2 regions of the Mycobacterium bourgelatii genome follow, and region 1 is predicted to be linked to the other one. Evidence: riboswitches for the same ligand, from Rfam matches in the RefSeq annotation. Region 1 holds a riboswitch; the other holds the start of a gene.

What was found. Region 1 has a riboswitch for S-adenosylmethionine ahead of G6N68_RS30865 (hypothetical protein). Riboswitches for the same ligand answer to the same signal wherever they lie in the genome.
Region 2: another riboswitch for S-adenosylmethionine. It lies ahead of G6N68_RS04270 (bifunctional o-acetylhomoserine/o-acetylserine sulfhydrylase); the one in region 1 lies ahead of G6N68_RS30865 (hypothetical protein).

The regions. Positions count from the first base shown of each region.
Region 1 covers NZ_BLKZ01000001.1:3,872,205-3,876,619, forward strand. Annotated here, with positions in the region: gene G6N68_RS16795 (endonuclease/exonuclease/phosphatase family protein) at 76-849, opposite strand; gene G6N68_RS16800 (hypothetical protein) at 908-1,432, opposite strand; SAM riboswitch class IV at 1,781-1,892, shown strand; gene G6N68_RS30865 (hypothetical protein) at 2,244-2,507, shown strand; gene G6N68_RS16810 (hypothetical protein) at 2,584-3,063, shown strand; gene G6N68_RS16815 (hypothetical protein) at 3,070-3,477, opposite strand; gene G6N68_RS16820 (helix-turn-helix domain-containing protein) at 4,011-4,415, shown strand, end outside.
Region 2 covers NZ_BLKZ01000001.1:945,913-950,327, forward strand. Annotated here, with positions in the region: gene metX (homoserine O-acetyltransferase MetX) at 1-695, opposite strand, end outside; gene G6N68_RS04270 (bifunctional o-acetylhomoserine/o-acetylserine sulfhydrylase) at 705-2,063, opposite strand; SAM riboswitch class IV at 2,181-2,303, opposite strand; gene G6N68_RS04275 (NADP-dependent isocitrate dehydrogenase) at 2,451-3,686, shown strand; gene ephH (epoxide hydrolase EphH) at 3,705-4,415, opposite strand, start outside.

The sequences.
Region 1 (4,415 bases):
CGCGCCGCCACCTGCGTCACGTTCAAATGCGAGGCACGGCATTTAAACTACTGAGCGTGTGTAGCGATAGTACAACTAATCCGCAATCTCAAAATGACATATCACAGGATAATGGTCCGTGCCGACCGACGAGTCAATCTCGACTTTGGTCAACGTGAGACCTTTGTATAGCACGTGATCGTACTTCCGTCCCTTTGGGGTTGTCGCTGTTTCAACCACTATTTCTTTAAGCCTGTTGTCACCAAAAAGCGTCGGAAAATATTTACCAACTGTTTCGGCGTCAATATTGAAGTCGCCGTGTATGAGCACAAGCTCGCCAGACCCTTGAAGCGCATCCGTAACGCTAGAGAAAATCGTGCTCGCAGTTTCGGAATCCAATTCTATTTCCATCATGCGAAAAGGGAGCAAATGAAGCGTGGTAGTGCTGATTATGTTTCCATTTACACTAACCGAACATGTGCTGTACCCCTTGTCGTGGCTTTGCACACTTCGACCTTCTAGGTTAAATATTTTGTGGGGGTTATGGAACTTTCCAGTCCGATGTGCTGACAGTGGAAACCGGGATATGATCCCGTTGCCAAGCTGTTTGCTTTGGTCCATATGCGACCTGGATGTGGCATCATAACAAGCGTCAACATATCCAAGCCGACTCGCCATGTACGCGATCTGATTGCTTTGATCCGTGCCTTCAACTTCTTGTAATGCAATTATGTCCGGATCTGATTGCTTCAGCCATTTAACAATGTGTTCTAATCCGTCGCGCGTATACGATCCAGACCTTGCTGGATCCCGCCCCTCTTCGAGCAGTCTTCCCCCACCGATATTCCACGTAATCGTCTTCAAGTTCACCCAGTGATCCTAACCATTTACTTTGTAGGGGCAATGGACACGTCGCGCATTAAAGCGATCAATCCCCTTTGGCGCAACCGAATGCTTCACGGCACCAAGCGAAGATGTTCCAGCGGCATGTCCACCAGCCTTGTCTCATAAGGCGATCGTAATCCGTTTCGTCCATGATCCGAACATGCATTTCCTTGCCGAGCGCGTAGTGCATGGCGACTCGGTAGTGGCCATTAACGACATATAGCTGGCCGTTCTCATCACGCCAGAGACTGATCTCATAGTTCTCCCGGAGCTCTTCTTTACCACTCGTCACCTTATCGATGGTCTTCGCCTCAAGTATTTCTAGGGACGCTTGAAAGGACGTGCCACAAGGCAGGGTTTCGACCGGTAGCTTGTTCCATTTCTTGTCTGGCAGGCGACGTGCGCGTTCGACCACCAAGTAGTTGCCTGGGTCGTAATGCATGCCGTAGTTCTCAGACCTCACGTAGCCTTCGGGGGCGTACTTGGCCTCGCCACTGACGGCGGGGACGGTTGAGGCGACCTCATCACGATGGCCTGTGGCATCGATAGATTTTTCGTTGTCGTTCAAATTCATTCCCTGGCGAAAGACTGATACTGGCGGTTAAAGAATAGCCTTTTCATCGGGTTTCGATTGATGTCGGCGGCGCGCCGTATTGCGTCCGAAGAGTTCGTTCAACGGCTTCATGGCCTACCCCGGCCGACTTCGATGTGCTCCGGAAGAAGCAACGGCCGGCATGCTGATTCGGCCTGTAAGGAGCGGTGCGATAGAAACTGGGCGCCACTTCCCTATCGGTGGCAACAGTGCACCTTCCGATCGACGTGAGCAGGCTTCGAAGCGCCACTGGTGCAACGGATCAACACATCTAGACCGTCTACTCTGCCGATTTCGTCGGTGCCGGTCGCTATACTGAGCAAAGCTCACGAGTGGATGGCTGTTCGGGTACCTGGCCCGCCATCCCGGCAACCGCGCCTCCATCGCACGGTGCCCCAGGGGAAGAGCTGGCACGCAAAGCGTGCAAGCGGTGGACGTCCGAGGGTGGCGTTGCCAGAAATGGCCAGAAATGACCGAACGGCAGTTGAGCGCAACGGACGCGGCGGTGCGCGAACGTATTACCGAGTTGTCCGTGCATATTCCCTGCGGCAAGTTGCGAGGTCGGGTGAAAGGCCGGTGGCAATCCTGCCCCGACGAGGACTCTCCCGAGAGATGGGAAGGTTGCGACGTTTCACGCGCATGCGACCTTTGCATCGTGTGCTTCAGGGGGACGGCGGGTGGAGTCTCACGTTGGGCGTGGTTGGGCTGCGAGGACTGCCGAGCGATTAACGCAGCACTCGAGCAGATGTGGGGCTTTCGACCGTTGGCACTGGGCCGACATAGCCTGATGAATGGTATCGGCGTCCGCGGCGGCGCACCGCCCGAAGTCGTCGAGCAGCACACTGCCCAGCTTGCAGCATTCGCCAGAAGCCGAGGCGGGCTACGGGATTGGTATCACCGGGAGTACCCGAGGCTGGCCGCCGAGTTCGACCCTCTCGCAGATATTCCACTGCGGGTGTGGCAGCAGAAGTGGCCACCGGGGCGCCGCGCGTCCGCAGACGCGATTTCCCGATTTCTGGGACGCGAGCTGCCGTTGCGGCCGCCTAAGTGAGCGTGTGTGCTACTGCGGTCCGCGGTAACAACCCACGCGGCATTTTGAAGAATCGATGATCCGCTAGAGTTCCGGCTTGCGCCGCCTGAAGGAGTTGCGGCGGGCACCGGCGAAGCTAACCATCCCGTTCCCGACACCGCCGAACGACATGACGTACTTCGGCGGTGTACCGCGCGGCGGAGGGCATGAGCATGTCGAATACGCTGTAGCGTCACGTCTCGTCGCCAACGACAACTGGTTCCAACGTCTCGTGGGATCAGCGACGATGCTGCCAACGAAGCCACCCAGGGTCGACTGTTTCCCCACCGCCGAAATGTTCGGCAACGGAGGGTACGGACCGACGTCGTTAGTCGATGCTGGCGCCCCTGACTCCCGCGCCGCAGCAAAACGCAACACCCAGCCCATCCAGCATGATCATGAAATGCGGTCGCAGCCCGGTGATCCCAGAACTGGCACCACCATCCGCAACACGTCGCCGTCACGAAACAACTTCTTTACAATCCCCCGAGTGCTGCAGGCGATTCGCCAGAGGCGGTTTTCTAGGAGTGAGATCTGAGCCGTTCTAGCTCATACCAGACCAATAATCTTCAACGGCCCTCCGCAACTGCTGCATGTCCCGCTCGTACTCGAGTTGTGTGTCGCACCACAAGAGCATCCACATCGCATTGCACACCTTGGTACCCCGCTTGAGTTCAACCAGCAGGTCAAAGGCGAACTCCTCTAGTTCCGGATCATCAAGTCCGAGTTCGAATTTCTCGACTCCGCCGTTGTCTCCGTAGTGGACCTTAATCCATTTCCACAACAACCAGTAAGCCGCTTCTGGTCGGCCAAGCGGAAAATCCGGCTTAGATAAACTTTGCTGGAGCTCCCGGCAGAGCGCCTCCGTCAATACCGCTCGTTCATGAAAGCGTCGAATTGCCGCTTGATACCTATTCAAGTCTGCCACCCGTCGCATGTTGTCCTCACCCACTCTTCTCGATCTTAGGTCGCCTCGCCGACAGTCCGGTTGGCTGCTTAAGGCGAGCGATAGCGAAACCACCACAGCCACTCAGCCCGCCAGCGTTGATTGGGCGTTTGGTGAACCGGCCCGGTGGGTTCGGAGACTTTCTGATCTGATACCCAGCTGTCGGTTCCGGTCGAAAAGTGAGCAGGTAGTTCCGGGGTGGTTTCTAGGGGCGTCGCAACACTTCCCTAGGTTTCTGGAGGTTGCGTTGTCAACGTCTCGTCGTGTGAAAGAAGGGTCCTGGCCGGCGTCCACAGTCGGCCAAACGTCAGCGGTTTGTGGAGTTGCGGGCTCGGGGCTGGTCCGTCTCGGCAGCCGGCCGTGAAGTTGAGGTCTCGCGGACCTCAGCAAATAATTGGGCGCGGGGATATAAAACCTACCGGCGTGGCGAAGCGGTCGGCTTCGTGCCAGCATTGGATCGTTTGGCAGTGCGCCAAATTAGTGATCGCTACCTGTCGGAGGATGAGCGGATCGCCATCGCCGATCTGCGCCGCACCGGCATGAGTATTCGGGGGATCGCCGCCATTGTGGGCAGGGCCCCGTCGACCATATCCAGAGAATTGCGCCGCAACAGCCGCCGCGGAGGCCAGTATCGGCCGTTTGAGGCCCACCGCTGGGCGGTCCAACGTAGAGCCCGCCGTCACCAACGGCGAATCGACAAGAGCCCCGCCTTATGCGAACTGATCGCAGAACTTCCCGCACAACGGTGGAGCCCGCAACAAATCGCTCGGCACCTACGACGCGAATACCCACAGGATCGACGGATGTGGTTGTGCCACGAAAGCATCTATCAGGCTGTCTACCAACCGCATTCGCGGCTGATCCGGCCACCCCAGGTCAGGTCGCCACATCGCGGCCCACTGCGGGTCGCGTCCACGAAAGTGGTGTACGAGTCGGGGCTTAGG
Region 2 (4,415 bases), 2.9 Mb from region 1:
AGGTGCGCGAACCGCCGGGCAATGCTCAGGCCATCGTCGGGTGAGCGCCCGGTGTCGTAGTAGTCGCCGCCTTGCCAGTTCGGATCCGCCTTGATGGCCGCGATCTGCGTCGACTGGGTGCCGATCTGGTCGCCGGTGGCGCGCGCGCCCACCGCCAGCAGCAACCCGGCCCGCACCCGGTCCGGGTGGCCGACCATCCATTCCAACGCTCGGGCGCCGCCCATGGACCCGCCAACAACGGCGGCCACCTCGGTTATTCCCAACGCTTCCAGCGCGGCGATGTCCGCCTCGACCTGGTCGCGTACGGATATCAGCGGAAACCTTGAGCCATAAGGCTTTCCGTCGCGGGCGAGCGAACTGGGCCCGGTGGACCCGCGGCACCCGCCCAGCACGTTGGTGGCCAGGGCGCACCAGCGGTTGGTGTCGATCGGTGCGCCGGGGCCGGCGATGCCGTCCCACCACCCGGGCGTGGGATGACCCGGCCCGGCCGGTCCGGTGATGTGCGAGTCGCCGGTGAGGGCGTGCAGGACAACCACGACGTTGTCGCGGGTGGGCGACAGCTCACCCCAGCGCTGCACCGCGATGCTGACGTTGTCGAGAACGGCGCCGCTTTCCAGGCGCAGTGAGCCGATGTCGACGACGCCGATCTCGCCTTCGGCGGGCAGCGCTTGGGTGGGCACGTCGGAGATTGTCACGTCAGTTCCTCAGAAGGCCGCCACGGACTGCGCGTCGCCGCTGACTTTGCTCGCCTTTGCGGCGGCGGCGAAGCCCAACTCCAGGTCGGCCAGGATGTCGTCGATCCCTTCCAGGCCGACGGCCAGCCGCACCAAGCCCGGGCTGACGCCGGTGGCCAGCTGCTCGGCCGGGCTCAGCTGGGCGTGGGTGGTCGACGCCGGGTGGATGACCAGCGAGCGCACATCGCCGATGTTGGCGACGTGACTGTGCAGCTGCAGCGCGTCCACGAAGGCCTTGCCGGCCTCGACGCCGCCGGCCAGTTCGAACGCCAGCACGGCGCCGGTTCCCTTGGGCGCCAGCTTCTTTCCGAGTTCGTACCACGGCGAGCTGGGCAGGCCGGCGTAGTTGACCGACACCACGTCGTCGTGGCCCTCCAAGTACTCGGCGACGCGAAGAGCGTTGGCGACGTGGCGTTCAACCCGCAGGCTCAACGTCTCCAGACCCTGTGCCACCAGGAACGCGTTGAACGGCGATGCCGCCGAGCCGAGGTCGCGCAGCAGCTGCACGCGGGCCTTGAGGGCGAACGCGGGCGGTCCCAGCTCGGCGAACACCACGCCGTGGTAGCTGGGGTCCGGGGTGGTGAAGCCGGGGAACTTACCGTTCGTCCAGTCGAAGGTGCCGCCGTCGACAACGACACCGGCGATTGCCGAGCCGTGCCCGCCCAGGTACTTGGTGGCCGAGTGCACCACGATGTCGGCGCCTTGCGCCAACGGCTGGATCAGATACGGCGTGGCGATGGTGTTGTCGACGATCAGCGGCACCCCGTTGCTGTGCGCGACTTCAGAGACGGCCGGCGTGTTCAGCACGTCGATCTTGGGGTTGGAGATGGTCTCGCCGAAGAACGCCTTGGTGTTCGGGCGTACCGCCGCTTGCCACGAGTCCAGGTCGTCGGGGTCCTCGACGAAGCTGACTTCGATGCCGAGCTTGGGCAGCGAGTAGTGGAACAGGTTGTACGTCCCGCCGTAGAGCCGCGGGCTGGACACGATGTGGTCGCCCGCGGCGGCCAGGTTCAAGATGGCGAACGTCTCGGCGGCCTGCCCGGAGGACAGGAACAACGCGGCCACCCCGCCCTCGAGCGCGGCGATGCGCTGCTCGACGACATCCGTGGTCGGGTTGCCGATCCGGGTGTAGATGTTGCCCGGCTCCGCCAGCCCGAACAGCGCGGCGGCGTGCGCGACGTTGTCGAAGGTGTACGACGTGGTCTGGTAGATGGGCAGGGCCCGCGCATTGGTGGTCGGATCCGGTCGTTGACCTGCGTGGATCTGCTTGGTTTCGAACGACCAATGCGCGGTCGGATCGGTGTCGGGGTTATTGCTCTCACTGCTCATGAAAAGGCACTTTCTACGCGAAGGAACCGATGGTGGGCAGGACCGCACGAGGTGCGGGAGGGGGAGAAAGTGTGCACATCACGCCGCCCTGTTCTAAGTCAGGGGCCCGTCATGGCGGACCCGCGCTTGCCGTGTAGCCCTTGGGTGTGGCTACTCAACCTGGTCATCACCCGGGGCACCCCACCGCGGTTGGAGGGTTGCCGGCCAGCAAGCCGGGGCTTAACGCTGGCGCTCATGACCGATCTGAAGCCTATCGCATGGCGGCTGGTCGGTGCCAATTCGAGGGCCGAGCGGCCCGGTAAGCGCTAGTACGCTGGCCTTACGAGCAAATCTCAAGCAGGGGAGGGACTGGAGGCTGCGACCAAGATGTCCAAAAAGATGTCCAAGATGTCCAACCCAGCCAAGATCAAAGTCAAGGGCACGGTTGTCGAGCTCGACGGCGACGAGATGACGCGAGTCATCTGGAAGCTGATCAAGGACATGCTGATCCTGCCCCATCTGGACATCAACCTCGACTACTACGACCTGGGCATCGAGTTCCGTGACCGCGCCGACGACCAGGTGACCATCGACGCGGCGTACGCGATCAAGAAGCACGGCGTCGGCGTCAAGTGCGCGACCATCACCCCCGACGAAGCCCGGGTCCAGGAATTCAACCTGAAGAAAATGTGGTTGTCGCCCAACGGGACGATCCGAAACATCCTGGGCGGGACCATTTTCCGCGAGCCGATCGTAATTTCCAATGTGCCGCGGCTGGTCCCGGGATGGACCAAGCCAATCGTGATCGGCCGTCACGCATTCGGCGACCAGTACCGGGCGACGAACTTCAAGGTGGACAAACCCGGCACTGTCACACTGACTTTCACGCCGGCGGACGGCAGCGAGCCGATCGTGCACGAGGTGGTGTCCATTCCCGAGGACGGCGGGGTGGTCATGGGGATGTACAACTTCAAGCGGTCGATCCAGGACTTCGCGCGGGCGACGTTCTCCTACGGGCTGAACGCGAAATGGCCGGTGTACCTGTCGACGAAGAACACCATCCTCAAGTCCTACGACGGCATGTTCAAAGACGAGTTCCAACGCATCTACGACGAGGAGTTCAAGGAGCGGTTCGAGGAGGCCGGGCTGACCTACGAGCACCGCCTCATCGACGACATGGTCGCCGCGTGCCTGAAGTGGGAGGGCGGGTACGTCTGGGCCTGCAAGAACTACGACGGCGACGTCCAGTCGGACACCGTCGCACAGGGTTACGGCTCATTGGGGTTGATGACTTCGGTGTTGATGACGGCCGACGGCCGGACGGTAGAGGCCGAAGCCGCCCACGGCACCGTGACCCGCCATTACCGCCAGTACCAGGCCGGCCAGCCCACCTCCACCAACCCGATCGCCTCGATCTTCGCCTGGACGCGGGGGCTGGCGCACCGCGGCAAGCTGGACGACACCCCCGAGGTCGTCGAGTTCGCTCAGACCCTGGAACAGGTGGTCATCGGCACGGTGGAGAGCGGCAAGATGACCAAGGACCTCGCGATTCTGATCGGCCCGGACCAGGACTGGCTGCACACCGAAGAATTCATGCAAGCCATCTCGGACAATCTGGAAAAGGCGCTGGCTAACCGAACGTAGGCGCGGCGCGGCCGTCAGCTAGCTGGCGGGCGGTTCGATGGCTTCGGCGCCGTGCTCTACCAAGTCGTCGAGGAAGTCGAGGATCACCTCGGTGACGCGGCCGGGTGCCTCGTACATCGGCACGTGCCCGACGTTGTCGAGTTCGACGACGCGGTGGTCGTCGGGCAGGTGGTTGGTGAAGTGGCGGCTGAACCTCGGCGCGGGAATGACCCGATCCTTCTCGCAAATGACCAATTGCGCCGGGACGGCGTTCTCGGCCAGCTCCTGCAGGCCGGGTGCCATCAGCGCCTTGACCAGCAGCTGGAAGTACGCCGGGCAGTGGGCGACGTCATCGATGATGCCGCGCAGTTCACGTTCGCCGACCCCGTCGGGCGACGCGCTGATCGCGTAGGTGGCCAGCGGGCGGCTGAACGGCAGGCTCAGCACGCGTGCCCCCAACAACCAGGCCAGGATCATCAGCGGGATGCCCAGGACAAACTTGGCGATCACCTCGAACTTGGCCGGAGTCCAGCGGTGCCAACCCCCTGCCGGCGCGATGCCGATGACGCTGCGCGCCCGGCCGCGCCGCTCGAGTTCGAACGCGACCCAGCCGCCCAAGGAGTTGCCGACGATGTGGGCCGTCGGCCAACCAAGCTCGTCCATTTGGCGTTCGACGTGGTCGGCCAGCACCGAGGAGGACAGGAAGTGGGTACCCGCACGTGGTCCGCCGTTGTGGCCGGCCATGGTGGG